Regions from separate parts of the Solibacillus sp. R5-41 genome, predicted to be linked through region 2. Evidence: a T-box and tRNA genes for the amino acid it is inferred to sense, from the RefSeq annotation. Region 2 holds a T-box; the other regions hold tRNA genes.
What was found. The T-box of region 2 lies ahead of argS (arginine--tRNA ligase). A T-box ahead of a tRNA ligase gene usually reads a tRNA of that ligase, here a tRNA-Arg.

Region 1: it has a tRNA-Arg gene. The T-box ahead of argS (arginine--tRNA ligase) is inferred to sense a tRNA for this amino acid. The anticodon was not compared.
Region 3: it has a tRNA-Arg gene. The T-box ahead of argS (arginine--tRNA ligase) is inferred to sense a tRNA for this amino acid. The anticodon was not compared.

What each region holds. Positions count from the first base shown of each region.
Region 1 is NZ_CP024123.1:3,360,698-3,370,189, forward strand. Features, by position in the region: gene menH (2-succinyl-6-hydroxy-2,4-cyclohexadiene-1-carboxylate synthase) at 1-596, opposite strand, end outside; gene menD (2-succinyl-5-enolpyruvyl-6-hydroxy-3-cyclohexene-1-carboxylic-acid synthase) at 578-2,311, opposite strand; gene CSE16_RS16545 (isochorismate synthase) at 2,304-3,686, opposite strand; gene CSE16_RS16550 (1,4-dihydroxy-2-naphthoate polyprenyltransferase) at 3,903-4,820, shown strand; gene CSE16_RS16555 (TraR/DksA family transcriptional regulator) at 4,929-5,267, opposite strand; gene CSE16_RS16560 (MerR family transcriptional regulator) at 5,521-6,273, opposite strand; tRNA gene CSE16_RS16565 (tRNA-Glu) at 6,467-6,538, opposite strand; tRNA gene CSE16_RS16570 (tRNA-Ser) at 6,548-6,638, opposite strand; tRNA gene CSE16_RS16575 (tRNA-Asn) at 6,651-6,725, opposite strand; tRNA gene CSE16_RS16580 (tRNA-Ile) at 6,744-6,820, opposite strand; tRNA gene CSE16_RS16585 (tRNA-Gly) at 6,827-6,900, opposite strand; tRNA gene CSE16_RS16590 (tRNA-Phe) at 6,905-6,980, opposite strand; tRNA gene CSE16_RS16595 (tRNA-Asp) at 7,005-7,080, opposite strand; tRNA gene CSE16_RS16600 (tRNA-Met) at 7,084-7,158, opposite strand; tRNA gene CSE16_RS16605 (tRNA-Ser) at 7,214-7,306, opposite strand; tRNA gene CSE16_RS16610 (tRNA-Ile) at 7,325-7,401, opposite strand; tRNA gene CSE16_RS16615 (tRNA-Met) at 7,409-7,482, opposite strand; tRNA gene CSE16_RS16620 (tRNA-Ala) at 7,509-7,584, opposite strand; tRNA gene CSE16_RS16625 (tRNA-Pro) at 7,591-7,667, opposite strand; tRNA gene CSE16_RS16630 (tRNA-Arg) at 7,690-7,766, opposite strand; tRNA gene CSE16_RS16635 (tRNA-Leu) at 7,786-7,874, opposite strand; tRNA gene CSE16_RS16640 (tRNA-Gly) at 7,880-7,954, opposite strand; tRNA gene CSE16_RS16645 (tRNA-Leu) at 7,998-8,082, opposite strand; tRNA gene CSE16_RS16650 (tRNA-Lys) at 8,101-8,176, opposite strand; tRNA gene CSE16_RS16655 (tRNA-Thr) at 8,183-8,258, opposite strand; tRNA gene CSE16_RS16660 (tRNA-Val) at 8,268-8,343, opposite strand; tRNA gene CSE16_RS16665 (tRNA-Glu) at 9,438-9,492, opposite strand, start outside.
Region 2 is NZ_CP024123.1:2,217,498-2,226,989, reverse strand. Features, by position in the region: gene CSE16_RS10750 (GNAT family N-acetyltransferase) at 1-431, shown strand, start outside; gene CSE16_RS10745 (replication initiation and membrane attachment family protein) at 717-1,154, shown strand; gene CSE16_RS21565 (hypothetical protein) at 1,309-1,482, opposite strand; gene CSE16_RS10740 (NUDIX hydrolase) at 1,759-2,178, shown strand; gene CSE16_RS22055 (hypothetical protein) at 2,164-2,298, opposite strand; gene CSE16_RS10735 (cysteine peptidase family C39 domain-containing protein) at 2,726-3,346, shown strand; gene CSE16_RS21875 (sigma factor) at 3,657-3,848, shown strand; gene CSE16_RS21870 (RNA polymerase sigma factor) at 3,896-4,033, shown strand; gene CSE16_RS10725 (DUF4179 domain-containing protein) at 4,030-5,349, shown strand; T-box leader at 5,496-5,713, shown strand; gene argS (arginine--tRNA ligase) at 5,757-7,430, shown strand; gene CSE16_RS10715 (alpha/beta fold hydrolase) at 7,835-8,821, shown strand; gene CSE16_RS10710 (response regulator transcription factor) at 8,821-9,492, shown strand; gene CSE16_RS10705 (HAMP domain-containing sensor histidine kinase) at 9,489-9,492, shown strand, end outside.
Region 3 is NZ_CP024123.1:3,370,276-3,379,767, reverse strand. Features, by position in the region: gene CSE16_RS16790 (cation diffusion facilitator family transporter) at 1-560, opposite strand, end outside; gene CSE16_RS16785 (MgtC/SapB family protein) at 576-1,295, opposite strand; gene CSE16_RS16780 (DMT family transporter) at 1,588-2,478, shown strand; rRNA gene CSE16_RS16775 (16S ribosomal RNA) at 2,814-4,370, shown strand; rRNA gene CSE16_RS16770 (23S ribosomal RNA) at 4,581-7,507, shown strand; rRNA gene rrf (5S ribosomal RNA) at 7,631-7,746, shown strand; tRNA gene CSE16_RS16760 (tRNA-Val) at 7,757-7,832, shown strand; tRNA gene CSE16_RS16755 (tRNA-Thr) at 7,842-7,917, shown strand; tRNA gene CSE16_RS16750 (tRNA-Lys) at 7,924-7,999, shown strand; tRNA gene CSE16_RS16745 (tRNA-Leu) at 8,018-8,102, shown strand; tRNA gene CSE16_RS16740 (tRNA-Gly) at 8,146-8,220, shown strand; tRNA gene CSE16_RS16735 (tRNA-Leu) at 8,226-8,314, shown strand; tRNA gene CSE16_RS16730 (tRNA-Arg) at 8,334-8,410, shown strand; tRNA gene CSE16_RS16725 (tRNA-Pro) at 8,433-8,509, shown strand; tRNA gene CSE16_RS16720 (tRNA-Ala) at 8,516-8,591, shown strand; tRNA gene CSE16_RS16715 (tRNA-Met) at 8,618-8,691, shown strand; tRNA gene CSE16_RS16710 (tRNA-Ile) at 8,699-8,775, shown strand; tRNA gene CSE16_RS16705 (tRNA-Ser) at 8,794-8,886, shown strand; tRNA gene CSE16_RS16700 (tRNA-Met) at 8,942-9,016, shown strand; tRNA gene CSE16_RS16695 (tRNA-Asp) at 9,020-9,095, shown strand; tRNA gene CSE16_RS16690 (tRNA-Phe) at 9,120-9,195, shown strand; tRNA gene CSE16_RS16685 (tRNA-Gly) at 9,200-9,273, shown strand; tRNA gene CSE16_RS16680 (tRNA-Ile) at 9,280-9,356, shown strand; tRNA gene CSE16_RS16675 (tRNA-Asn) at 9,375-9,449, shown strand; tRNA gene CSE16_RS16670 (tRNA-Ser) at 9,462-9,492, shown strand, end outside.

The DNA.
Region 1 (9,492 bases), 1.1 Mb from region 2:
GTACCCATCCCGCGTAAACTATTCGCTAAGCCTATTTCTCGTTGCATCATTCGTTCATTTCGTATTTCTGCTTGAATGATTTGTGGTAAATTCTTTTGTGAGGCAAAAAGGGGGATATTCTCCCACTTCTCAATAAATGATTGCAAACCATTCTGAGCAATTTTATCCGCTAATGCATCATCCGCATTTTTTCGAGCCAGACGTTCTGCCTGTCCTTCAAGTCCAGGTGATGCACTTTCTAGAATAAGCTGAGTGACTCGCTTAGGGAAACGCGCAGTATAACTTAATGCAACACGTCCCCCCATCGAATAACCGACAAGTGTGAATGCCTGAATAGCTAGCTGCTCAAATAGGTCCTCTAGCAATTGAATTTGCACTTCCATTGAATAGGCATCCATTGTTTGTGGCGCTGTACTTTGACCATGTCCGATTAAATCAATTGCAATGATTTTCACTGAAGCAGGTAGTTCCTTTACAACATGTTGCCATGTTTTCGTACTACCTGTAAAACCATGTAAAAGTACCAGCGTTTTTTTTGCTAGTTCATTATAAATTTCCACATGAACCGATTGCTCATTTACAGTGACTCGAGCCATTCATTTAGCACCTCTTGAATGCGGCTCCATAATGCACGATGTTCCTTGACATTATCTGCCCGATTCGTAAATCCTTCAATAATTTTCACAGCACTTTGTTTTGGTTCCTGTAGTGCTGTGACAAGTTCTTCGACGTTCGATGCCTTCTTATAATCAAATTCGTACATGTCCGCAACTTGTTCGAATGTAAGTGCTGTTGGCGTACCGAATAACTGCTCATAATGCGCTTCCACCGATGCTTGTGGTAAGTAGGAGAAGATGCCTCCACCGTCATTATTCATTACAATAACCGTCAAATCACATGATTGATAACGCGTGGCAATAAAAGCATTCAGATCATGTAAAAATGCTAAATCCCCGATTAATAGATACGTTTGACGCTGTGGTCGCCCCTTGCTAAATCCAAGCGCTGTTGACATCACACCGTCAATACCATTTGTCCCCCGATTCGCAAACACTTGTAAATCTTTTTGAGAAGTTGTCAAAAACGTATCCAAATCACGAATTGGCATACTACTACTCACGAATAAATCAGCTTCATTCGGTAAGTTTTCGAGCATCGCCTGCACCATTGCCCCTTCATCCGTCGCATTATTTGCATATTTTTCAATGACATCTAATGCGAGCAAATCAGCCATTTTCCAAAATTGTGCAAACGGAACCTCTGTTAATCGATTATCAATCGTCATGTCAGCTAACCATTGTCCAACAAGCCCGTGAATAAAATGGGTAGAAACATGTGTTGAGTCACGGTATATTGGATCTTCGTCAATAATGACATAGCTTTGTGGCATTGCCTGTTCAATAAATTTCATTAAAAACTTCGATACAGGCTGTGCACCAAAGCGAATGACCGTTTGTGGTGTGACATTGCGTTTAAATCGCTCGTTTTTCAATAATGCATCATATGTAGAAATCGCGTAAAGCTGGCAGTCTTCAGGTACTTCTGTTCGTAAATTTGATAAGCTTTCAATCAAGACAGGCCATTGTACTTTGCGAACGAAATCCCATAAGTAAGACGTATCTGTCCCAAGTGGCAATTCCCCAACAATAATCATCCCTGTACGCGTTTGATTAATAACTTGTGATAATTCTGAAATCGCTATTTTTGAAGGAGCTAACTCACTAATAAAGCTGCGAGTAAATATTGATTTAGGTAAATTTTCTTGAAAATCAATTAATAATGGTTCACGGAACGGGATATTGAGATGAACCGGTCCATAAGGGGCAGTCATCGCAATATTAACCGCGCGCACTGTATGTCGCTCAATAAATGGCAATGTTTGAGGTGCATCATCTGGAATTGGAAATTCTACCGACCATTTTACATTTTCACCATATATACGCACTTGATTAATCGTTTGCGGTGCGCCAACCTCACGTAATTCATGCGGACGATCCGCCGTTAAAATGATCAGTGGAATACGAGCATATTTTGCCTCTATAATCGCTGGGTAGTAATTTGCTGCGGCCGTGCCAGAAGTACATAAAAGTACTACTGGCTCCGCTGTTGATTTTGCTAATCCTAGCGCATAAAAGGATGCCGCACGTTCATCAACTTGTCGATGCAATTGTAACGCTTCTGTTGATGCAAATGCATAAGCAAGTGGTGTTGAGCGTGATCCAGGACTAACAACCACATTTTTAACACCTGCTTGTACAAGCGTTGCGACAATTTTATAAACATAATTTGTTAATATTTCACGTTCATTCATGTAATTGTCCCCCTAAAGCTCGTAACATTGGACGGAACTTCACGAGCGTTTCGTCATACTCTGAAGCGGCTTCAGAATCCTCTACAATGCCGCCCCCTGCATATAAATAAGCCTTGTCCTTCACTAACGTAGCCGAACGAATTGCAACGGCAAACTCTCCGTTTCCATCGGCGTCCAACCAGCCAATTGGAGCTGCATAAAGCCCGCGATTCATTGGCTCATATTTTCGAATCATTTCGAGCGCTTGAATTCTCGGAACACCACCTAGAGCAGGGGTTGGGTGCAAATGCTTTACTAATTGTAAAATTGTCGCATCCTCATGTAACTTACCTTCCACTGGCGTATATAAATGCTGAATATCTCTTATTTTTAATAATTTTGGACCGTTTGGCACTTTTACCTCTGAGCAATTTTTTTCGAATGTTTCTGTAATCATTTCCACTACATAATGATGCTCACCACGGTTTTTCGTATCATTTAATAAGCTTTGTCCAAGCGCATCATCTTCTTCTACTGTTTGGCCGCGCTTAATTGAACCTGCAATACAAGAAGAATAAGCTTTACCGTTTTCTACTTTAACTAATCGTTCAGGAGATGCCCCGTAAAATAGCATATCCTGATGCTCCAATCCAAATAAATAGCTCTCAGGCTGTTCATTTACAACACGCGATAAAATTTGAGGAGATGATATGGCTTGATCAAATTGCAACGCTAATGAACGTGCAATAACAACCTTTTGTGCCTCTTTCGCTTTAATCAAATCCGTTACTTGATCAATTGATTGTAAATACGCTTCTTTATGAGGTTCCTCATAGCTAATCATTAAAGGCTTCGAATACGTTTTAACTTCATTCATCTGTACTGCATGAATGAATTCATCACGCTCTTTTCGTAAATTTCCCAAAATCGATTCACTATTTTTGTCGTCTGTAATTAAATGAATCGTTACATACACTTTGTCATTACGAATGACTAGTTGATGCGTGGCCACTGTAAAATAGCTTTGAGGAAAACTTGTCCATTCCCCGGATACTTCATTTTTTGGATCGAACGTAAAGCCACCAAATAAAATTGGCTGTAATTCATGTTCTACTTGAACAATTTGGTTCGTCAATTTTTTCCATTCACACTCTACTTGATCGAAACGATTATCTCCATCGTTATTTTCGATTACATAAGCATGTCCTAAGCCAACTAATGTAAACGTTTTTTCACGATTTTGCCAATAAAATCGACGTTTCCCGTAAAGCGATTCACCCGCCGTAAAAAAAGCCAACGCGGATAAATGGCTCACCTCTATTGTTTCCATATAAAAACTTCGCTTCGAATTTAAGCCTACTTCTATCTCAGTGGCATTGTACCACTTGTGTTGCATGAAAATTCCCTCCGTCACGTTGCATATTCACTAAGTTTGTTAGTTCATTATTTTCATCAATTTATTCACTTATTTACGTTCGCCCTGTAAATAATGTCCTTCTTATCATACCATTTTTCAATCAAAGGTTGTATGTATAAGCTATTGCCCTATTCATTTTGTTTTCTTTCGTTTAAAATAGTGTAGATATTGTTTATTTAAGGAGCGTAATACTTTATGACAAAAGTCATTGAAGCGGATACAAACTTTAAAGTATGGTGGCATTTAACACGTCCTCATACATTAACAGCTTCTTTTGTACCCGTATTTTTAGGAACAGCCATTGCTTTAGCTGTAGAAAATCAAGTAATTAATTATTTACTCTTTTTTGCGATGCTTATAGCAAGTATGTTAATACAATCAGCAACGAATATGTTTAACGAATATTATGATTTTAAACTCGGGCTTGATAACGAAGATTCTGTTGGAATTGGTGGAACAATCGTCCGTCACGGGGTTGCCCCTAAAACGATCATGATGATTGCACTAAGCTTTTACGGCATCGCCATTCTATTAGGTATTTATATTTGTGCAGTTTCCTCTTGGTGGCTTGTCTCAGTCGGTTTAGTCTGTATGCTGATCGGTTTTTTATATACAGGCGGGCCATATCCAATTGCCTACTCACCATTTGGAGAACTTGTATCAGGTGCTGTTATGGGAATGGGCATTGTGTTAATCGCATTTTTCATCCAAACAAAAACGGTTACAATCGATGCGGTACTCATTTCCGTACCAAGTATGATTTTAGTTGGTGCGATTATGCTCTCTAATAATATTCGAGATATTGTTGGAGATACCGAGGGCGGTCGTAAAACAATGGCGATTTTAGTCGGTCGTCATCACGCGATTACTATTTTAGCTTTATTCTTTATCGTTTCGTATTTGTGGATTATTGGTTTAGTCATTTTCAATGGGTTAACGTCATGGTCTTTACTTGTACTATTAAGTATTAAAAAACCAATCGATGCGGTTCAATTATTCCGTGCGAAAGAGCTGCCACTAGAAGTAATGCCTGCAATGAAATATACCGCACAAACGAATACTTTTTTCGGCTTCCTACTTGGCATCGGCATTATTATTTCTTACCTCCTGTAATGGACATAGTAATATTACAATTTGATGTCCTACACTTTTTACATTAAAAAATCCAACCATTTGTGCAAATTTTGCACGAATGGCTGGATTTTTTTATAGCGAACATTGTTATACATCATCGGAATGTTCGACACATGTGAGAGCTGTTGGAACCACTTCTAATCGTTCATATGGAATTTCCTTATGACACTCGATACATTGACCATAAGTCCCTTCCTTTATTGCTTTTAAAGCGAGTTGTATTTTTTCAATTTCTTCTTCTTTAAAATCGTCCATCGCAATTTCTGTCGTTACCGTTGTTAAATCTGTTGCAGCATCTGCCGGGTGCGTTTCTACCGATGACAGCTCCGAATTTTCCGCAGTTGGTACCTCATGAATATGCGATTGTAAATTCATTAATTCATCCGTTAACTGTTTTTTTAATTGATTTAGTTTATTTGCATCCATTTTTAGTCCCCCTAATCCCTATATTTATTTCCTATATTTTTGATTTTAAACATAGCTAGGGAATTAGAAATTTAACTTGTTTCATCATTCGTTACCTACTTCTATAAGTAGGTGATGAATTCCAAAAATGCATTTTTTTAAGTGAGGGTTCAAACCCCGGCGGATGTCACAGATTTTTAGGAGAGTTTTTCGAGCGAGCTCGAAAAAAATCTGAACACGAGTTAGCTTAGGCGTAATTGATGCGTAAGCATAATTACTTCACATATTCCATAATCGCATCATGTAAAAATTGCGTTGCGCCCTTACCAACACGCTCGTCATAATATGCAGTAAAGCGCTCGTCATGTAAATACATTTGCGCTAAGCCTGCATGAGCTTGCGGTGTATATTTTGCCCAATAAAAGCTTAGCCAACGTTTATGCAATTCCGCTGCCTCCATCGCCACTTCAGCGCTTGCATCCCCACTCACCATTGCTTCCTTTAAGCGCTCAAATAACATTTGCTCCAGTTGATTGACAGACTTGTATTGGTCCTCTGTCATATTTTTTAGCTTTCCATAGCTTGCCAAAATTTGCTCTTCCCCGTATTTTTCTCGGACTTCTTCACCATATTGCTTGTCATTGTCTTCAATCATCTTATTTTTAAACGCCTCAAACTTTTGTTCGTTTGTCATCATTTTTTCCCCTTCCATTACTTGAATCGTATTTTTTATTGTTTTAATAAGCCCATCTAAATAACTTCGTTTTCGTTCTAGCAATTCATGTTGATTCCTAAGTGCCTCATTCACATTGAATTCCGGGGCATCTAAAAATTTTTTAATTTCTTCTAATTTAAAATCAAGCTCTCGATAAAATAAAATTTGTTGCAGTCGGTCAATATCGGCATCACTATAATGCCGATAACCATTTTCCCCGATTTCAGAAGGAATCAATAACCCAATTTCATCATAGTACCGGAGCGCCCGTTTACTCACCCCAGACAGTTTTGCTAATTCATTAATAAGCATTCCATCACCTCTATGTTTTACTATAAAGGATAACGTAACGGTAAGGTCAATGGTAAAGGAAATTTTTTTTGTAGGAATTGGACAATTATTCCCTGATCACTAATATTGAATCTTTCTACTGAAATAAAAAATTGGATGATAAAAAGCGCTGCATACGTTTTATACGTATGCAGCGCTTTTCTACATTTTATGATGACCCGTACGGGATTCGAACCCGTGTTACCGCCGTGAAAGGGCGGTGTCTTAACCGCTTGACCAACGGGCCTACATTCTATGGCGGAGAAGGAGGGATTCGAACCCTCGCACCGCTTACGCGATCTACACCCTTAGCAGGGGCGCCCCTTGAGCCACTTGGGTACTTCCCCATAGAATAAAAATGGCTCCGAAGGTAGGACTCGAACCTACGACCAACCGGTTAACAGCCGGTTGCTCTACCACTGAGCTACTTCGGAATAATTATGATGTTTTAATGGTGGGCCTAAATGGACTCGAACCATCGACCTCACGCTTATCAGGCGTGCGCTCTAACCAGCTGAGCTATAGGCCCTTAAAATGGAGCGGGTGATGAGAATCGAACTCACGACATCAGCTTGGAAGGCTGAGGTTTTACCATTAAACTACACCCGCATTATGGTGGGTCAGGACGGAATCGAACCGCCGACACTTAGAGCTTCAATCTAATGCTCTACCAACTGAGCTACTGACCCATAATACTCTTCCATAAATATAAATGGCGGTCCCGACCGGGATCGAACCGGCGATCTCCTGCGTGACAGGCAGGCATGTTAACCGCTACACCACGGGACCATTTGGTTGCGGGGACAGGACTTGAACCTGTGACCTTCGGGTTATGAGCCCGACGAGCTACCACTGCTCCACCCCGCGACAATATTACTTTATTCTATTCTTTATCCTATTGAACACCATTACTTTTAAAAAATGGAGGAGGTAGAGGGATTCGAACCCCCGCGCGGTGTTACCCGCCTGTCGGTTTTCAAGACCGATCCCTTCAGCCGAACTTGGGTATACCTCCATGAATCATTCAATTTACTGGTGGACCTTACAGGACTCGAACCTGTGACCGGACGGTTATGAGCCGTCTGCTCTAACCAACTGAGCTAAAGGTCCTTTAAGATGGCGGCGGAGGGAGTCGAACCCACGACCTTTCGGGTATGAACCGAATGCTCTAGCCAGCTGAGCTACACCGCCAGGATCTTTATATGGTTAAAATTGTTTGGTGGAGCCTAGCGGGATCGAACCGCTGACCTCCTGCGTGCAAGGCAGGCGCTCTCCCAGCTGAGCTAAGGCCCCATGAAATGGTCGGAATGACAGGATTCGAACCTACGACCCCTTGGTCCCAAACCAAGTGCTCTACCAAGCTGAGCTACATTCCGAAAAATATCATTAAAATTTATATGGCGCGCCCGGCAGGAGTCGAACCCACAACCTTCTGATCCGTAGTCAGACGCTCTATCCAATTGAGCTACGGGCGCATATTTATTTAAAAGAAAATGGTGCCGAGGGCCGGAATCGAACCGGCACGGTGATCACTCACCGCAGGATTTTAAGTCCTGTGCGTCTGCCAGTTCCGCCACCCCGGCATATTTGGAGCGGAAGACGAGGTTCGAACTCGCGACCCCCACCTTGGCAAGGTGGTGTTCTACCACTGAACTACTTCCGCATATGCTTAAGAATTTTTTATTCTGACAATGTATTTAATTTAATGGTGCGGGTGAAGGGAGTCGAACCCCCACGCCTTGCGGCGCTAGATCCTAAGTCTAGTGCGTCTGCCAGTTCCGCCACACCCGCAGCAGACATATATAAAACTGGTGAGCCATGAAGGACTCGAACCTTCGACCCTCTGATTAAAAGTCAGATGCTCTACCGACTGAGCTAATGGCTCTCTAAATGGTGCCGGCGAAAGGAGTCGAACCCTCGACCTACTGATTACAAGTCAGTTGCTCTACCAACTGAGCTACACCGGCATTTAGAAATGGTGGAGGATGACGGGCTCGAACCGCCGACCCTCTGCTTGTAAGGCAGATGCTCTCCCAGCTGAGCTAATCCTCCATGGGATATTAAGAACTGATTCCTTAGAACTTCAAAACCTAATTGTTAAGGACAAGATTTATAATATCAAGATTTTGAGTGAAATGCAATAGTTTTTTATAACTTTTTTTAAAAATATTATTATTTTTTTAAAAGTTGATATTTGCTAGTTAAACTTGTTAATTAGAAAAATTTAAAAGGCATAACGAAAGTTTAATACGATTACAATTATTTATCAACTACTATTTCCAAATATTTCACTTAACAATCCATTATGATTCAAAATATAAGTAATTGTTTATAAAATCGTGTTTATTTTTCGACCATAATCCCCCTATTTATACACTTAATGAAAACCAGCTTCGCCACTTATCGTTAATTTTAAGAGCTAACTGTCTTATTCCAAGAGTCTTTGTTTGATCGTTTATCTAAGGGATTTTGATATAGAATCATAATAAATTGCCTTCGTTTGGTTATCGCATTCTTTTTGTAGCATGAATAGCATTGCTGCACAAATAAATGGTCAGATCATTATTCATATTCATACATCAATTCGCTTGATATAGAAGCTCTATCAACATGATTTCGGCTAATTAAGCCCAGTAGAGAACCTCACTTACTTTCGATCTATAAAAGATATAGAAAATTAATCGAGAGTGAATTGTTGGCAATGAAATGACGACACAACAGTTAGAAAGATGATTATTGAAGTAGCCTGTTCTTCATTCAATTGATATCACCTAAGATAAAAAATGGCGTTCGTCACAATTTTCCTATCTCAATCACAATACATCGAGATTGAGATAGGAAAAATATTAGGGAAGGAATAATAGATGGTCCCAAAAGAGATGAAAAATACTGTTGTAAAAGTGGTTCAATGTTATTCAAATGATACTGATATTGATACTTAGGATTTTGAGAAAGATGAACTTGTATTTCTAAAAACATTGATTTCAAATAATGTACAGAGGTTATTAAATTAGTGAGGGAACCCACTTAATACTTGAGTCCCCTCGTACTTATTTTAAAAATCAACATTATTATTTAATATAGCTAATTAATAAAAAGCACTGCATACGTTTTATACGTATGCAGCGCTTTTTTACATTTTATGATGACCCGTACGGGATTCGAACCCGTGTTACCGCCGTGAAAGGGCGGTGTCTTAAC
Region 2 (9,492 bases):
TCGAGATTAGAACCATTCAACCTTCAGATTATAAATATCTAGTCGATCTGTTGAGTGAATTAGGTTATCCAACAACTTTAGAAGATTTAAATATGAGATTTGATTTATTACAAAAACATGGAGATTATGAAACTTTAGTGGCTGTAAAAAATAATCAAGTTTTAGGTTTTGCAGGGGTATGTAAGGCACTTGCTTTTGAATTCAGTGGTATATATGTCCGTATACTTGCTTTTATTGTAAGTTCAAATCAACGAAAGCAAGGAATAGGAACAAAGCTATTAAAAGCCTGTGAAGAATGGGCAATCATGCAAGGTGCGGAAACAATAACTTTAAATAGCGGCAATCGAGAAGAACGTCAAATGGCACATAACTTTTACGTAAGTAATGGTTATGTAGGTAAAAGTACAGGATTTTCAAAAAAGATAAATTAAGTTATAACTCTACAAGAATCGGTCGCGATTTTTGTATAAGCTCTACTTTTCTGATTCAACTAACGTGTGCTTAAATTCTACAGGATTTATAAAGCATACAAAATAAACCTAATAAACGTTCACAAATCAAAGTCAGGTAACAAAACACCCAATACAATTGAATTAGGTGTTTTCTTTTGGCTGCTTATAATCAGTATGTCCCAAAATCTCGTTTTGGTAGCTTTTTGTTCAACTAACGAAGCAGTTTAGCTGAAGTAGAAATAAGTTCAAAAGGGGTGAAATGGAGTGAGTAAAAATAAAAAACGATATAAAAAAGTAAGTGGCAAAGTAATACATGGCACGACTGCTGAAGAACGATTTAAAGAAATTCACGGAGTAACAATTGAGGAATGGAATGCAAAACAAGAAGAAGAGTTTATAGCTAAAACAGGAATGAGTTACGATGAATGGTATATAAAACAGGTTAATTCTTCAACACCAATTGATTATCTTAAAAATCGTAATGGTGCTGTTTCACAGGATGATGTAGAACTGGTGAAGGATTTACAAAAGTTAGGTTTGAATGATTGTGTGATAAATGTATTACTGGATTATGTGAAAATTGTTAGTAAAATTGGCTTTATTCACTCGTTGGTAAGAGAAATGGGTGAAATTTGGCTCAAGAAAAATGTCTTAACTATTGAAAGTGCAATAGCCTTTGTTAGGGAAGAATGGAAGAACTAGAGTCTCAAAAATACATTCTCCAACTTCAGGTGCCTTATTGAACAAACGGAGCAGATTATTTGAAGAAGAAAATGGGAGTTTTTATATCGCATTTGACTCAAATTGCGAAACAAAAAAATGAACTGTGCCAAAAGGACAGTTCAATCTATAGGTATTATTTTACATTCTTTAGAGGGGAAATGATATTGTTATAAAAAAACCTTTCCCATTTAGCTAACAAACCTTTCCCATTTTCACCACGTTGTATTTCAATTTCATGGTTTTTATGAAATTCTGCTATTCGTTTATTATGTTTTTTATGCCATTGATGGAGAGCTGCTTGTTTCATTTTTATTCCTCCTCCGATTATTACTATAATTATATCTCTAGGATTGATAATTACAAAGTTATATTAACCAACAAGTTTTGATAAAAAGAAGCAAAATTTATGGAGAAAATTACGCAACGAAATACGGAGGTGCGTTATTGGGAATAGAACATGAAGAAGAACAATTTCGTAGTACGACCATAATGTGTAATAAATGAGAAATTGCTTATTCAACTAACGCGGCAGGATAGTTGAATAAGATCAGATAAAAGAAAAACTAAGTGAGGATTGATTGCTTTGAATTCGATTAGAAAAGCCTACGGTTATGTAACAAGAATTAAAGATGGAAAAATACAGGTATTAGTTTTTCAACATCCGATTTCTGAAGCAGGGATACAGATACCTAAAGGTACAGTAAATGCCGAAGAAGATACTTATAATGCAGTAATTAGGGAAGTTAAAGAAGAAACAGGATTAATAAACTTTGAGGTTGAGAACTTAATTGCAGAAGATTATTGGGAAAATGATGATGGTGCTGTACATAATAGGTTTTTTTACAAGATAAATGTATCAAGTAATTTAGATATGTGGGATTACGAACCGACAGGGGGAGGGGATGAAGAAGGACTAACGTTCCATTATTTTTGGATATCATCAAAGGATGAGGTTGAACTTATACGAGGGCACGGTGATTATTTAAACCTAATCTTTATCTAATTCTTCTTCAAGTAACAGAGGCGATTGTTCAATTAGAGCAGTCGCTTCTTGTGCTAACGCAGCAGTTAAATTTAATATAATAATTGGTGAAATTAAATTAAATATGTTAAAATTATCCAAATAGGGATGTTCCTGAATCCATTTTAGCTGAAATTAAACAATAGATACTTCACAAACGGATTGCTTTAGGATAGCCTTTTCTTCTTGAACTAACGTGGCAGGTTAGTTGAACAAATACATTGAATTAGCTAATCAATTTGAAGTAAAAAGTAAAGGATGATGATAATTATAGAAGCATTTGATGGATTTTTTTATGGTCTAATACAAAAACGTTAGAAAAATTAACAGATAAGATTTTAGAGAAACAAGAAATGCAGTATAAATTATTAGGAAATAAAATCGAACTTAATTGATAAATTAGAATAGAAGATTGTATTTTATAAAAGGCATAATAATATTTTTCCTAATTCAACTAACGGAGCAGATTAGTGATAGAAGGACTTAGAATCTTGTTTAGATATGGATATAAAGAAATGGGGGAAGTAGTATGTTCATAATTAGAACAATTATTTTATGGATTATTATATCAACTATCATTAATGCATATTTAATGACATTACCCATACCTGTTTTACGAAAAAGAAATTATCCGGCTAACTATCTAATTAAACGAAATAATAGGATAGAAATACAAAAAAATAGGGAGTGTGCAGCATTTTCAACAGCGTATGTGCTGCGTCATTTTGGAATGGAGGCCGATGGTGAAGAGTTATATACTAATTTCCCTAGTAAAACGAGGTCAGGCAATGTATATCCAAAGGGAATCCGTACGGTGTTAAGAAAAAAGGGATATAAAACAAACTATTATAAAGGAAATATTAATACATTAAAGTACGAAGTTAGTAAAGGAACTCCCGTAATTGTTTTTATTAAAGTACATAAGAATCACAATAATTTGCATTTTGTCCCTGTCGTAGGGTATGACAAGGAGTATATCTATCTTTCAGAATCATTAAGGCATCTGGTGAGTTGTAATGATGATAACAATAGCTATAATCGAAAAGTTCCTATTAATGAATTTGGGGAATTGTGGGATATAAAAAATATTAATATGCTTCTTTATAGCAATACTTATATAACCGTAGACGCAACACAGAGCAAATATTAAGGAAGCTTGCAGTGATAAACTTTTTGTAGTAGTGAATGAGTTCATATGTTGTATTAAAGGGTAGATGTATATACAGGTATACACTCTGGTTTATCTATTAAAATCTTTAATTTTCTTATAGAAATAACAGGACAGCAATCCTGTAAAAAAATATGAACGTTTTACTCCTGTCATCAGTCTAATAAGTAAAGGGGGCGAGAAAATAGACGAACGCGAGCTAGCAAAGCGTGCAATTGCTGGAGATGAACAGGCATTTCTACAGCTTCTTTCCCTTTATGAAGGTGCATTATATCGTACATCACATAGCTATTTGAAAAATGAACATGATGCCATTGAAGCATATCAAGAAATGACATACCGCAGCTTAAAAAATATACATAAGTTGAAAGAACCGAACTATTTAAAAACGTGGTTAATTCGCATCTTGATCAATATTTGCCTTGATATGAAATTAAAGCAATCACGTTTGGTATTAACAAATGAAATCGAGCAAATGATTTAGCCGATATCATTACGAAACTTCCACTAGCGGAGCAGCAACTCATCCATTTGAAATATTTTGAGCAATACAAGAACAGTGAAATCGCGGAAGTTCAAAATATTCCAGAAGGTACAGTGAAATCTAGGCTCCATAAAACATTGCGTAAATTGCGTGGCATGGTTGGGGAAAGGAGTGAATGGGAATGACGAACTGGGACGATGAAAAAATGCACCAACTGACTGAACAACTAAATGAAATTTCTGTACCAAAACAGGCGTTAGAGCAAGCGCGTATCAATGCCCAACGACAAAATCGACGGCACCGAAAAAAAATCCGTCGTACGTGGCAAACGGTGGCTCTTATAGTGACAATCTTCTTTGTTTTTGTTACATCTGTTCGTGTATCACCAGCCTTTGCAAATGCGGTGTCCAAAATTCCTGGTTTGTCGCCAATCATCGAATTGATAGCGTTTGACAAAGGTTTAGAGGATATTGTCGCGAATGACTACTACGAGGAAATCTTAATGAGTGAAACCCAAAATGAACTGACTTTTACGTTACTTGGTGTCATTGCGGATGAAACCGGCATGCTGCTCTCTTACAAAATCGCATCACCAAATGATTTACAAGGACTAACATTAGACCATTTAGAACTGGAACTAATGCACGGTGGTAATCCGATCGAGGCGGGTGTTGGCTATGGCTGGACTGCACATTATGAGCCTATATATGAAATCGAAAATACAATTAATGTGACCGCAACAGAGCCAATAGATTATTCAAATCGAAATTTTGAACTAAACTTTAAATTGCAAAAAGGGCAGGAAATGACTTTTAGTATTCCATTTACATTAAAAAAAGAAATTGTTAAAACGAAACATTATGTAGTGGATGAAAAAGTAATGGTGGATGGGCAAACAATCGAAGTAAAAAGCCTAGAGATATCGCCGTTGCGTGCCGGGATTAAAATTGCCATAGATCCGAATAATACGATGCAAATTTTACAATTTAACGAAATGAAGCTGATTGATGAAAAAGGCGAGGATTGGGGAAAGATTCAAAATGGTACAATAGGGTTCGGTGGAATTCGAGACGGAGTGGTCACTCTTTTTATGCAAAGTAATTATTTCCGTGAGCCTAAAAATTTGACGCTTGTTATTCCTGAAATAGAGGCATTGCCAAAAGGCGAGGATTTCATTACGGTTGATTTTGACAAACAACAAGTGCTGTATCAACCTGAAATACTTGATTTTACGATTCAATTTAAAAATAGAAATACGTTTTTCTATCTGATTCGTGATGTTAATAAACAGACAACTTTCTTTAGCCAAGGCGTAGATGCTGAAGGCAAAGCTGTATTTGAGCGTTCGAGTTGGCGTAGTGAATCCGACAATCTATACGAAGTTGGTTCTCAATTTGAAGCAAATGAAGGAGTAATGATAAATCCGGTTAAGATAATGGTCAATAGTTTCCCGAATTATTTAAAAGGGGAGTTAAAGGTGGAAGTGCCGTTAGGGGAATAACTGTATATTTTCCATATAAAACCCCGCTACACAATTCAACAACTATGGTTCTTAGGCAAGTATATAATTTGAAAAAGAGACGGAAATTTCAAAATCCACTTGCTTTTTAAAATCCACTTATGTAAAATGAATTCTAATTTAATCTAATAAATTCGATGAAAAAGAAAAGTAATCTATCTGGGATGTCAAGCGAGTTAGGGTTGGTGTGAGCCTAATACTGAAAAGATGGACGAAACGCACTTTGGAGAAATTTCTTGAAATAAAGTAGAGAAAATCGGGGAAGTCACCTCGTTAATAACAGAAAGCGGTCACTTTTGTGGCAACTAGAGTGGTACCACGGGAATCCAAGCTTCTCGTCTCTTTTATTTAGAGACGGGGAGCTTTTTTATTTTGGGGAGGAAAATGACATGAAGACAAAATTAGCACAGGTTATCGCAACTGCACTACAAGACAGCTTGACGATTGAAGAAGTGGAAGCGTTACTCGAAACACCGAAGCATGCTCAGTTAGGCGATGTGGCATTTCCTTGTTTTATTTTAGCGAAAAAATATAAAAAATCACCGCATACCATTGCAAGCGAATTAGCTATAAAAATCCATGGGACATTTATTCAAGAAGTACGTGTGGAAAATGCCTATATCAATGTATTTTACAATCAATTACAAATCGCGCAGGACATTGTAACACAAGTGCTAGTGCAACAAAGTCGTTATGGCACGAAAGAAAAAAATGGCCAAAAAGTGGCGATAGATTTTTCGTCGCCGAATATTGCCAAGCCATTCTCAATGGGCCATTTGCGTTCAACAGTGATTGGTCATGCACTTGCGAATATCGCGGAGAAGCAGGGCTATGAAGCGAATCGTATCAATCATTTAGGAGACTGGGGCACGCAATTTGGAAAGTTGATTGTTGCGTATAAATTATGGGGCAATAAAGAAGCAATCGAACAAAATCCAATTACTGAATTACTGAAAATTTATGTAAAATTCCATGATGAAGCAGAGCAAGATGACGCGCTAAATGATCAAGCGCGACAGGCATTTAAGGCACTAGAAGATGGAAATGAAGAAGCAACGGCATTGTGGAAGTGGTTCCGAGATGCATCTTTAAGTGAATTTAATGCGATTTATTCGATGCTCGGTGTACACTTTGATTCTTATAATGGAGAGGCATTCTATAATGATAAAATGCAGCCTGTCGTTGAGGAATTAACAGCGAAGGCTTTGCTCGAACAATCTGATGGCGCGATGGTTGTTAAGTTGGAGGGTATGCCACCTTCTTTAATTATGAAAAAGGATGGTGCAACATTGTATGCGACACGTGATTTAGCGGCTGCGATTTATCGTTACAACACGTATCAACCTGCAAAAGTATATTATGTAGTAGGCAATGAACAATCACTTCATTTCAAGCAATTATTTGCAGTGTTACAAAAAATGGGCCATACTTGGGCAGCGAATTATGAGCATATACCATTTGGGATGATGTTAAAAGACGGCAAGAAAATGTCGACACGTAAAGGAAAAGTAGTACTGCTTGCAGATGTGTTACGCGAAACGATTGAGGCAGTGACAAAAAATATTGAAGTGAAAAATCCACAGTTGCCGAATAAAGCACAAGTAGCAAATGAAATTGGTATTGGCGCGGTGATTTTTAATGACCTAAAAAATGATCGTATGAATGATATCGAATTTTCAATTGAAAAAATGGTGACATTTGAGGGGGAAACAGGCCCTTATGTGCAATATACGAATGCACGAATCCAAACACTACTCAGCAAAGGGCATTTTGAACTGGATGCCGAGCCGATTTTGCGTTTAGACGAGGAAGCATGGGAAATTATAAAGCTTTTAGGAACGTTTCCAGCAGTTATTGAGACGGCCTTCATACAAGCAAGCCCAGCTGTTATTGCGAAGTTTAGCTTAGGTTTATCAAGAAGTTTCAATAAATATTACGCCAACACGAAATTTTTAACAAATGATCTGCAGGAAAAAGATCGTTTGAAAATAGCGAATACTGTGTCGATCCTTTTAGAAGAAAGTTTACGTTTGTTGGGGATTAAAGCGCCAAAAGAGATGTAGGGTGTCATCTTCCTTACCGTGTAAACGAACTTTCTAAGGGCAATGCTATTGTGACAATTAGCCGCGGATAATAAATTTGAATTAAAAATGTTTGAACTAGAGGGAATCCTATGTGAGATCAATCTTGCATAGGGAATCTTTTTTTTATGTCGTATTAGGCATAATGCTAGTATCGTACACGGGTGCATTTATGATAGATTTCGAACTAAGTGTACAGCGTAGGTAAAGTAAATCCGTTGAAATCTAAATCAAAGATGCGACATCCATTTCAATGTCGGCATTTTTTGCATACATATAACAATCGATGCTTTTTTAGTCTGTAAATTTCAGTAAAGATATAAAAATTAATTAGAAATTTATTTTTATATTTTATTCTTATTATTATAAACTGAAAGGAGTAGTCTATGAAAAAAGTATTGAGAGTGATAAAGAAAATAGCTGTGTTGTTTATTGCCACCATCTTGCTTGGGTTAGTATCGATTTTTATTTATCATAATTATCAGTTAGGAAAAGAAGCAACACTTATTAAAAGTAAGGGAACCCTCGTTAATGTAAATAATAAAAATATTAACGTTTATAATGAAGGTAATGGTAAGGACACGTATGTATTTATGTCGGGTTCCGGGATTGCTGCGCCTGTTTATGAAATGAAGGGCCTTTATAGCAAGTTTTCACAAGAAAATAAGATTGCTGTTGTTGAAAGAGCAGGATATGGCTATAGTGATGTTTCTAACGATGGTCGAGACATTGATAAAATACTAGAGCAAACTCGAAAAGTACTCATTCAAAGTGGAAATAACCCCCCGTACGTTTTAGTGCCACACTCGTTATCAGGATTGGAAGCAATTTACTGGGCTCAAAAATATCCAGATGAAGTGAAAAGTATTATTGCATTGGATATTGGTTTACCGCATCAATATGTAACACATAAAATGGGCCTAGTTGATTCATTAGCCGTAAGAGGCATCAATATGTTAACCAAAATTGGTGTTCATCGACTTTTTCCTTCTACTACTTTTAATCCTGAAGTGATCGAGCAAGATTTTTTAACTGATCATGAAAAAGAACTCTATAAAGCGCTATCCTTTAAGCAAACCTTTAATGATGATATGGTGCAAGAGCTTTTACAGAGTTACGAAAATAGCAAAAAATCGGTTAACCTACCGATACCAAAGGAAACACCTATCTTATTTTTAGATGCGGTTGCTGATCAAAATAAAAATTCGAAATATACAAAGCAAAAAAGTAAAGATTATGAAGAATTTGCAGAACAATTAAATGTAGCAGATGTTATAAAAATTGAAGGTACGCACAGCATTTATTTATACGAGCCAGAAGAGATTTATAAGCTGTCTACCAAATTTATTAAAAAAAATGAAAGGCCTATGTGATGAAAGAATACAATATTTTAGTTGTTGAAGACGATGTAATGATTGGCGATTTATTGCAAAAAATTTTGCAACGCGAAGGATACCATGTATGTTGGAAATCAGATGGAAAAGAAGTGCTTGATATCATTCATAAGATGGATTTAGTCATTATGGATGTAATGTTGCCAGGTGATGATGGCTATCAAATGACCAAGAAAATAAAAAAGCTAGGATTAAATATTCCGATTATTTTTCTATCTGCCCGCAATGATATGGAGAGTAAACTACAAGGTTTGACAATTGGAGAGGATTATATGAGTAAGCCTTTCGATCCTAGAGAACTTCTTTTAAGAATAAAGAAAATGCTCGAAAACCAATATGGTACATTTACACAAATAAGACATTTATCTATTGATGCTGAGCTTAGAAGGGTGTTCAGCGAAAGTCTGCATAATGAAGTTGCCTTTACTGCCATTGAACGAAAGATATTTTTCTATTTATATGAAAATAGGGATAGAATTTTGACGAAGGATCATTTCTTTGAATATTTATGGCCTCTCGAAGATAGAAATCAAAATATCGTGAATGTTCACATGAAAAAAATCAGAACAAAAATCAATGATAACTCAGGTGAAATACTTCAAAATATATATGGAGAAGGGTATAGATTAAATACCTATAAGAAGAAATGA
Region 3 (9,492 bases), 1.2 Mb from region 2:
ATTGCGAGAACATTACCACCCGTTGCAACTAAATCTTCCATCCATACTAATTTTGTAGCAGGTTTAGCACGTTTTAAATAGCGGACAGATTGAAAAATTGCAAGACCTTTACCTTCCACCCCAACTTCATGGAGCACTTCTTTCGCTGCTTTATTTAAAACAATTAACTCTAAAAACGCCCCTATTGCTAACACGCTAAGTGCAATATACATACCACTCGATTCGGTAGCGGGATGCAAAAAGTGGTGCAAGCCTTCTTTAATTGTTTCATAAGATAAAATTGCAACAATCAATACCGCGCCAAGGCACACAAGATTCACTACGCGCCCATAGCCGTTAGGGAAACGAGGAGAAGGTGCTTTTTTGGATAAGGCTGAACCGATAAAAACAAAAAATTGGTTCGCTGCATCACCAAATGAATGCATCATTTCGGCAAACATGGCTACATTTCCTGTTAAAAAGAAGGCTACACCTTTAAGGGTACCTAAAAATGCATTGACGAGTGCTGCGAGTAAGGATGGCTTATTTCCGCCCTTTAATAAACTGACTAGATCTTTCATTCGTATACTCCTCCGCTAATCTAAATATTCGATTTTAATTTTTTTTACGTAACTAAGTTCATGTAATCGATTATACAACTCTAAAGTATTATTAGTCCTTACTGTTGAAAAGCGTACATCGACTTCGTGTAAAGAGGTTTCGGAATCCGCCACATCACGGATGCAAAGATTTTCAATGTGCATATCATTTTGTCGCATGTAATCTAATAAATTTTTTATATTTACAGCATGCTCTGCCAAGATGGTTAGGGAGACTTCCCTCATTCGTAACCGTTTTGGTCCGATTTTAAACAATAAAGGTGCTAAAACCTCTATTCCTAAAACAACAATTAATACGGTCATGAAAGCTTGAATGTAAAAACCTGCACCAACAGCAATTCCAATGGCAGCAGCTCCCCAAATCATAGCGGCAGTTGTTAAACCGGTTATACTATTATTTTCCTTTCTTAAAATAACGCCTGCACCTAAAAATCCAATACCACTAACGATTTGAGCGGCTAGTCGTAAAGGATCCATTGTTATATTAATGTCATCTCTCGCGGGGGTGGTGTAAGCAGTTTCTATGGAGATAATTGTTAACAAACAGCTAAATGTCGCAATAACTAAACTTGTTTTTAATCCAACGGGTTTCTTTTTTAGTTCTCTTTCAATGCCTATAATTAAGCTTAAAGTTGCTGCGACTAAAAGTCTGAAAAAAATTTCTAATGAAAAATCATCTACCACAAGCCACTCCAATCAGTTCAACTCCTTTGTAATCTAGGTGCAAAAATGCAATTTGGAGTAAGCAAGAAAAATCGAACCATTGAACGGGACGGACAATAATTTTTTTCTAGTCTTATTTATTGTGAGCAAGTAAAATGTAGTGATGTGATTTTATTTTTTTTATCGAAATATAATCGGTCATATTCAATGTTTTTTCTAGTGAACTCCAATGAATAAACTTTTAAATCATTTATAGTAATTAAGAAGAAATACTAAATTGAATTCATTTAAATTAAGAATTAAAAGAAGGAGTGAAGGTATAATAATGAACAAACCGCCTATTAATCCATATATTCCGATATTTATTGGTGTAATTTCCGTTGCGCTGTCGGCCATATTTGTAAAACTAACAAATGCGGAATCGGGCGTCATTGCATTTTACCGGATGTTATTATCAATTTTAATTATGCTTCCATTATTTTTAATGAAGTATCGGCATGAACTTAAGCACTTATCAAAACGGGATTGGATTTTTTCTTCAATTGCAGGAATCTTTTTGGCGTTCCACTTTATTTTATGGTTTGAATCGCTTAACTATACTTCGGTTGCGAGTTCCACTGTATTAGTTACGATGCAACCATTATTCGCATTTGTCGGGACTTATCTATTTTTTAAAGAAAAAATCACTCTTAAAACAATTGCCGCGGGTGCCATTGCAATTGCGGGGAGTGTATTAATTGGCTGGGGAGATTTTCAAATCAGTGGCAATGCACTATATGGTGACATTTTAGCGCTCATAGCTTGTGCGCTTGTCACGGGGTATTTGTTATTTGGTCAAGATGTTCGTCAAAGGTTATCATTAATTACATATACAATGGTTGTTTATTCTATTAGTACGATTACATTGTTCTTTTATGTATTGATAAAGGGCGAGTCATTTGGTCCTTATCCGGCAATAGACTGGTTTTGGTTTTTACTATTAGCGATTATCCCTAATTTGCTTGGTCATAATTTATTTAATTGGTCTTTAAAGTGGGTGAGTACAAATGTTATTTCTATTGCTATTTTATTTGAACCAATTGGAGCGGCAATATTAGCGATTTTTATATTTGATGAGTACTTAACGGGCACTCAAATACTAGGTGGAATCATTGTGCTTTTTGGAATAATGCTATTTATAGTTGATGTTAAAAAAATCTTTTCAAAAAAAGCTTGATTTAATGTTCCTCTTAGGATATATTATTACTTGTCCCTAAGAGGAACATTCACTTCGGAAAATTATTTCGAAATAATGATTGACTCCAAATGGATTATGCTTTATATTAATTAAGTCCCTAAAACAGTATCGAAAAGCTTTGAAAAAAGTTATTGACATGATAATGTAAGGGTGATAATATAAAGAAGTTGTTTTTCTAACATAACAACATGAACCTTGAAAACTGAACAAGCAAACGTTAATGATTTAAACGTTTAAGTGATGAACTTAAACAAAACATAGATATCAACTTTATGTTGATACGCTAGCAAAGCAAATGAGCTTTCAAACTAACTTTTATGGAGAGTTTGATCCTGGCTCAGGACGAACGCTGGCGGCGTGCCTAATACATGCAAGTCGAGCGGACTTTCATTGGATGCTTGCATCCTTTGAAAGTTAGCGGCGGACGGGTGAGTAACACGTGGGTAACCTACCCTGTAGATTGGGATAACTCCGGGAAACCGGGGCTAATACCGAATAACACTTTTGAGCTCATGTTCGAAAGTTAAAAGATGGTTTCGGCTATCACTACAGGATGGGCCCGCGGCGCATTAGCTAGTTGGTGAGGTAACGGCTCACCAAGGCAACGATGCGTAGCCGACCTGAGAGGGTGATCGGCCACACTGGGACTGAGACACGGCCCAGACTCCTACGGGAGGCAGCAGTAGGGAATCTTCCACAATGGACGAAAGTCTGATGGAGCAACGCCGCGTGAGTGAAGAAGGATTTCGGTTCGTAAAACTCTGTTGCAAGGGAAGAACAAGTAGCGTAGTAACTGGCGCTACCTTGACGGTACCTTGTTAGAAAGCCACGGCTAACTACGTGCCAGCAGCCGCGGTAATACGTAGGTGGCAAGCGTTGTCCGGAATTATTGGGCGTAAAGCGCGCGCAGGTGGTTTCTTAAGTCTGATGTGAAAGCCCACGGCTCAACCGTGGAGGGTCATTGGAAACTGGGAAACTTGAGTGCAGAAGAGGATAGTGGAATTCCAAGTGTAGCGGTGAAATGCGTAGAGATTTGGAGGAACACCAGTGGCGAAGGCGACTATCTGGTCTGTAACTGACACTGAGGCGCGAAAGCGTGGGGAGCAAACAGGATTAGATACCCTGGTAGTCCACGCCGTAAACGATGAGTGCTAAGTGTTGGGGGGTTTCCGCCCCTCAGTGCTGCAGCTAACGCATTAAGCACTCCGCCTGGGGAGTACGGTCGCAAGACTGAAACTCAAAGGAATTGACGGGGGCCCGCACAAGCGGTGGAGCATGTGGTTTAATTCGAAGCAACGCGAAGAACCTTACCAGGTCTTGACATCCCATTGACCACTGTAGAGATACAGTTTTCCCTTCGGGGACAACGGTGACAGGTGGTGCATGGTTGTCGTCAGCTCGTGTCGTGAGATGTTGGGTTAAGTCCCGCAACGAGCGCAACCCTTATTCTTAGTTGCCATCATTTAGTTGGGCACTCTAAGGAGACTGCCGGTGACAAACCGGAGGAAGGTGGGGATGACGTCAAATCATCATGCCCCTTATGACCTGGGCTACACACGTGCTACAATGGACGGTACAAACGGTTGCCAACCCGCGAGGGGGAGCTAATCCGATAAAACCGTTCTCAGTTCGGATTGTAGGCTGCAACTCGCCTACATGAAGCCGGAATCGCTAGTAATCGCGGATCAGCATGCCGCGGTGAATACGTTCCCGGGCCTTGTACACACCGCCCGTCACACCACGAGAGTTTGTAACACCCGAAGTCGGTGGGGTAACCTTTATGGAGCCAGCCGCCGAAGGTGGGATAGATGATTGGGGTGAAGTCGTAACAAGGTAGCCGTATCGGAAGGTGCGGCTGGATCACCTCCTTTCTAAGGATATATTCGGAATCATTCCTTATGGAATGAAACATTAACGTTTGCTGTTCAGTTTTGAAGGTTCATCTTTATGATGAAATACTTCAAAACTTGTTCTTTGAAAACTGGATAAAACGACATTGAAAGCAATAAACAAACAAATGATCAAGAAATTGATCGTGCAATCTTTTAAAATCTTACTCATCTGAGTAAGTGTAACTTATTGGTTAAGTTAATAAGGGCGCACGGTGGATGCCTTGGCACTAGGAGTCGAAGAAGGACGGCACTAACACCGATATGCTTTGGGGAGCTGTAAGTAAGCTTTGATCCAGAGATTTCCGAATGGGGGAACCCACTATGTTTAATCACATAGTATCTTCACGTGAATACATAGCGTGTTGAGGACAGACGCAGGGAACTGAAACATCTAAGTACCTGCAGGAACAGAAAGAAAATTCGATTCCCTGAGTAGCGGCGAGCGAAACGGGAAGAGCCCAAACCAAAGAGCTTGCTCTTTGGGGTTGTAGGACATTCTATACGGAGTTACAAAAGAATGAGATAGTTGAAGCGGCTTGGAAAGGCCCGCCATAGAAGGTAAAAGCCCTGTAAGTGAAACCTCATTCCCTCTTGAATGTATCCTGAGTACGGCGGAACACGTGAAATTCCGTCGGAATCTGGGAGGACCATCTCCCAAGGCTAAATACTACCTAGTGACCGATAGTGAACCAGTACCGTGAGGGAAAGGTGAAAAGCACCCCGGAAGGGGAGTGAAATAGATCCTGAAACCGTGTGCCTACAAGTAGTTAGAGCCCGTTAATGGGTGATAGCGTGCCTTTTGTAGAATGAACCGGCGAGTTACGATTACGTGCGAGGTTAAGTTGATGAGACGGAGCCGCAGCGAAAGCGAGTCTGAATAGGGCGAATTAGTACGTGGTCGTAGACCCGAAACCAGGTGATCTACCCATGTCCAGGGTGAAGGTGAGGTAACACTTACTGGAGGCCCGAACCCACGCACGTTGAAAAGTGCGGGGATGAGGTGTGGGTAGCGGAGAAATTCCAATCGAACCTGGAGATAGCTGGTTCTCTCCGAAATAGCTTTAGGGCTAGCCTCGTGATTGAGAATACTGGAGGTAGAGCACTGTTTGGACTAGGGGGGCATCTCGCTTTACCGAATTCAGACAAACTCCGAATGCCAGATATTTATACACGGGAGTCAGACTGCGAGTGATAAGATCCGTAGTCAAGAGGGAAACAGCCCAGACCACCAGCTAAGGTCCCAAAGTAATCGTTAAGTGGAAAAGGATGTGGCGTTGCTTAGACAACCAGGATGTTGGCTTAGAAGCAGCCACCATTTAAAGAGTGCGTAATAGCTCACTGGTCGAGTGACGCTGCGCCGAAAATTTATCGGGGCTAAACGATTCACCGAAGCTGTGGATGCATCCGTATGGATGCGTGGTAGGAGAGCGTTCTAAGGGCGTTGAAGTCAGACCGGAAGGACTGGTGGAGCGCTTAGAAGTGAGAATGCCGGTATGAGTAGCGAAAGACGGGTGAGAATCCCGTCCACCGTATGACTAAGGTTTCCTGAGGAAGGCTCGTCCGCTCAGGGTTAGTCGGGACCTAAGCCGAGGCCGATAGGCGTAGGCGATGGACAACAGGTTGATATTCCTGTACCACCTCCTCACCGTTTGAGAAATGGGGGGACGCAGTAGGATAGGGTAAGCAGAGCGTTGGTTGTCTCTGTTCAAGCAGTAAGGCGTGTGTGTAGGCAAATCCGCACACTAATACGTTGAGCTGTGATGACGAGTCCGTATGGACGAAGTTCCTGATTTCACACTGCCAAGAAAAGCCTCTATCGAGGTGAGAGGTGCCCGTACCGCAAACCGACACAGGTAGTCGAGGAGAGAATCCTAAGGTGTGCGAGAGAACTCTCGTTAAGGAACTCGGCAAAATGACCCCGTAACTTCGGGAGAAGGGGTGCTCTTGAGCGTGCAAGCGCACGAGAGCCGCAGTGAATAGGCCCAGGCGACTGTTTAGCAAAAACACAGGTCTCTGCAAAACCGTAAGGTGAAGTATAGGGGCTGACGCCTGCCCGGTGCTGGAAGGTTAAGAGGAGTGGTTAGCGCAAGCGAAGCTACGAATTGAAGCCCCAGTAAACGGCGGCCGTAACTATAACGGTCCTAAGGTAGCGAAATTCCTTGTCGGGTAAGTTCCGACCCGCACGAAAGGCGTAACGATCTGGGCACTGTCTCAACGAGAGACTCGGTGAAATTATAGTACCTGTGAAGATGCAGGTTACCCGCGACAGGACGGAAAGACCCCGTGGAGCTTTACTGTAGCCTGATATTGAATTTTGGTACAACTTGTACAGGATAGGTAGGAGCCAGAGATCTCGGAGCGCCAGCTTCGAAGGAGGCGTCAGTGGGATACTACCCTGGTTGTATTGAACTTCTAACCCATGCCCCTTAACGGGGTAGGAGACAGTGTCAGGCGGACAGTTTGACTGGGGCGGTCGCCTCCTAAAGAGTAACGGAGGCGCCCAAAGGTTCCCTCAGAATGGTTGGAAATCATTCGTAGAGTGTAAAGGCATAAGGGAGCTTGACTGCGAGACCTACAAGTCGAGCAGGGTCGAAAGACGGGCTTAGTGATCCGGTGGTTCCGCATGGAAGGGCCATCGCTCAACGGATAAAAGCTACCCCGGGGATAACAGGCTTATCTCCCCCAAGAGTCCACATCGACGGGGAGGTTTGGCACCTCGATGTCGGCTCATCGCATCCTGGGGCTGTAGTCGGTCCCAAGGGTTGGGCTGTTCGCCCATTAAAGCGGTACGCGAGCTGGGTTCAGAACGTCGTGAGACAGTTCGGTCCCTATCCGTCGTGGGCGTAGGAAATTTGAGAGGAGCTGTCCTTAGTACGAGAGGACCGGGATGGACACACCGCTGGTGTACCAGTTGTCTTGCCAAAGGCATCGCTGGGTAGCTATGTGTGGACGGGATAAGTGCTGAAAGCATCTAAGCATGAAGCCCCCCTCAAGATGAGATTTCCCATTACGCAAGTAAGTAAGACCCCTGAAAGACGATCAGGTAGATAGGTTCGAGGTGGAAGTGTGGCGACATATGGAGCTGACGAATACTAATCGGTCGAGGACTTAACCACAATTTATTGCACATTTTCAATGAAACGTTTATCCAGTTTTGAAAGAATAAAATTTATTTTTTACCAATAAAGTATTGATTTTTATTAGTAAATACGATATAATAAATCTTGTCTTTTAAATTGTCTAGTGATGATGGCAAAGAGGTCACACCCGTTCCCATACCGAACACGGAAGTTAAGCTCTTTAGCGCCGATGGTAGTTGGGGGCTTCCCCCTGTGAGAGTAGGACATCGCTAGGCATATTACCCAGGAGGATTAGCTCAGCTGGGAGAGCATCTGCCTTACAAGCAGAGGGTCGGCGGTTCGAGCCCGTCATCCTCCACCATTTCTAAATGCCGGTGTAGCTCAGTTGGTAGAGCAACTGACTTGTAATCAGTAGGTCGAGGGTTCGACTCCTTTCGCCGGCACCATTTAGAGAGCCATTAGCTCAGTCGGTAGAGCATCTGACTTTTAATCAGAGGGTCGAAGGTTCGAGTCCTTCATGGCTCACCAGTTTTATATATGTCTGCTGCGGGTGTGGCGGAACTGGCAGACGCACTAGACTTAGGATCTAGCGCCGCAAGGCGTGGGGGTTCGACTCCCTTCACCCGCACCATTAAATTAAATACATTGTCAGAATAAAAAATTCTTAAGCATATGCGGAAGTAGTTCAGTGGTAGAACACCACCTTGCCAAGGTGGGGGTCGCGAGTTCGAACCTCGTCTTCCGCTCCAAATATGCCGGGGTGGCGGAACTGGCAGACGCACAGGACTTAAAATCCTGCGGTGAGTGATCACCGTGCCGGTTCGATTCCGGCCCTCGGCACCATTTTCTTTTAAATAAATATGCGCCCGTAGCTCAATTGGATAGAGCGTCTGACTACGGATCAGAAGGTTGTGGGTTCGACTCCTGCCGGGCGCGCCATATAAATTTTAATGATATTTTTCGGAATGTAGCTCAGCTTGGTAGAGCACTTGGTTTGGGACCAAGGGGTCGTAGGTTCGAATCCTGTCATTCCGACCATTTCATGGGGCCTTAGCTCAGCTGGGAGAGCGCCTGCCTTGCACGCAGGAGGTCAGCGGTTCGATCCCGCTAGGCTCCACCAAACAATTTTAACCATATAAAGATCCTGGCGGTGTAGCTCAGCTGGCTAGAGCATTCGGTTCATACCCGAAAGGTCGTGGGTTCGACTCCCTCCGCCGCCATCTTAAAGGACCTTTAGCTCAGTTGGTTAGAGCAGACGGCTCATAACCGTCCGGTCACAGGTTCGAGTCCTGTAAGGTCCACCAGTAAATTGAATGATTCATGGAGGTATACCCAAGTTCGGCTGAAGGGATCGGTCTTGAAAACCGACAGGCGGGTAACACCGCGCGGGGGTTCGAATCCCTCTACCTCCTCCATTTTTTAAAAGTAATGGTGTTCAATAGGATAAAGAATAGAATAAAGTAATATTGTCGCGGGGTGGAGCAGTGGTAGCTCGTCGGGCTCATAACCCGAAGGTCACAGGTTCAAGTCCTGTCCCCGCAACCAAATGGTCCCGTGGTGTAGCGGTTAACATGCCTGCCTGTCACGCAGGAGATCGCCGGTTCGATCCCGGTCGGGACCGCCATTTATATTTATGGAAGAGTATTATGGGTCAGTAGCTCAGTTGGTAGAGCATTAGATTGAAGCTCTAAGTGTCGGCGGTTCGATTCCGTCCTGACCCACCATAATGCGGGTGTAGTTTAATGGTAAAACCTCAGCCTTCCAAGCTGATGTCGTGAGTTCGATTCTCATCACCCGCTCCATTTTAAGGGCCTATAGCTCAGCTGGTTAGAGCGCACGCCTGATAAGCGTGAGGTCGATGGTTCGAGTCCATTTAGGCCCACCATTAAAACATCATAATTATTCCGAAGTAGCTCAGTGGTAGAGCAACCGGCTGTTAACCGGTTGGTCGTAGGTTCGAGTCCTACCTTCGGAGCCATTTTTATTCTATGGGGAAGTACCCAAGTGGCTCAAGGGGCGCC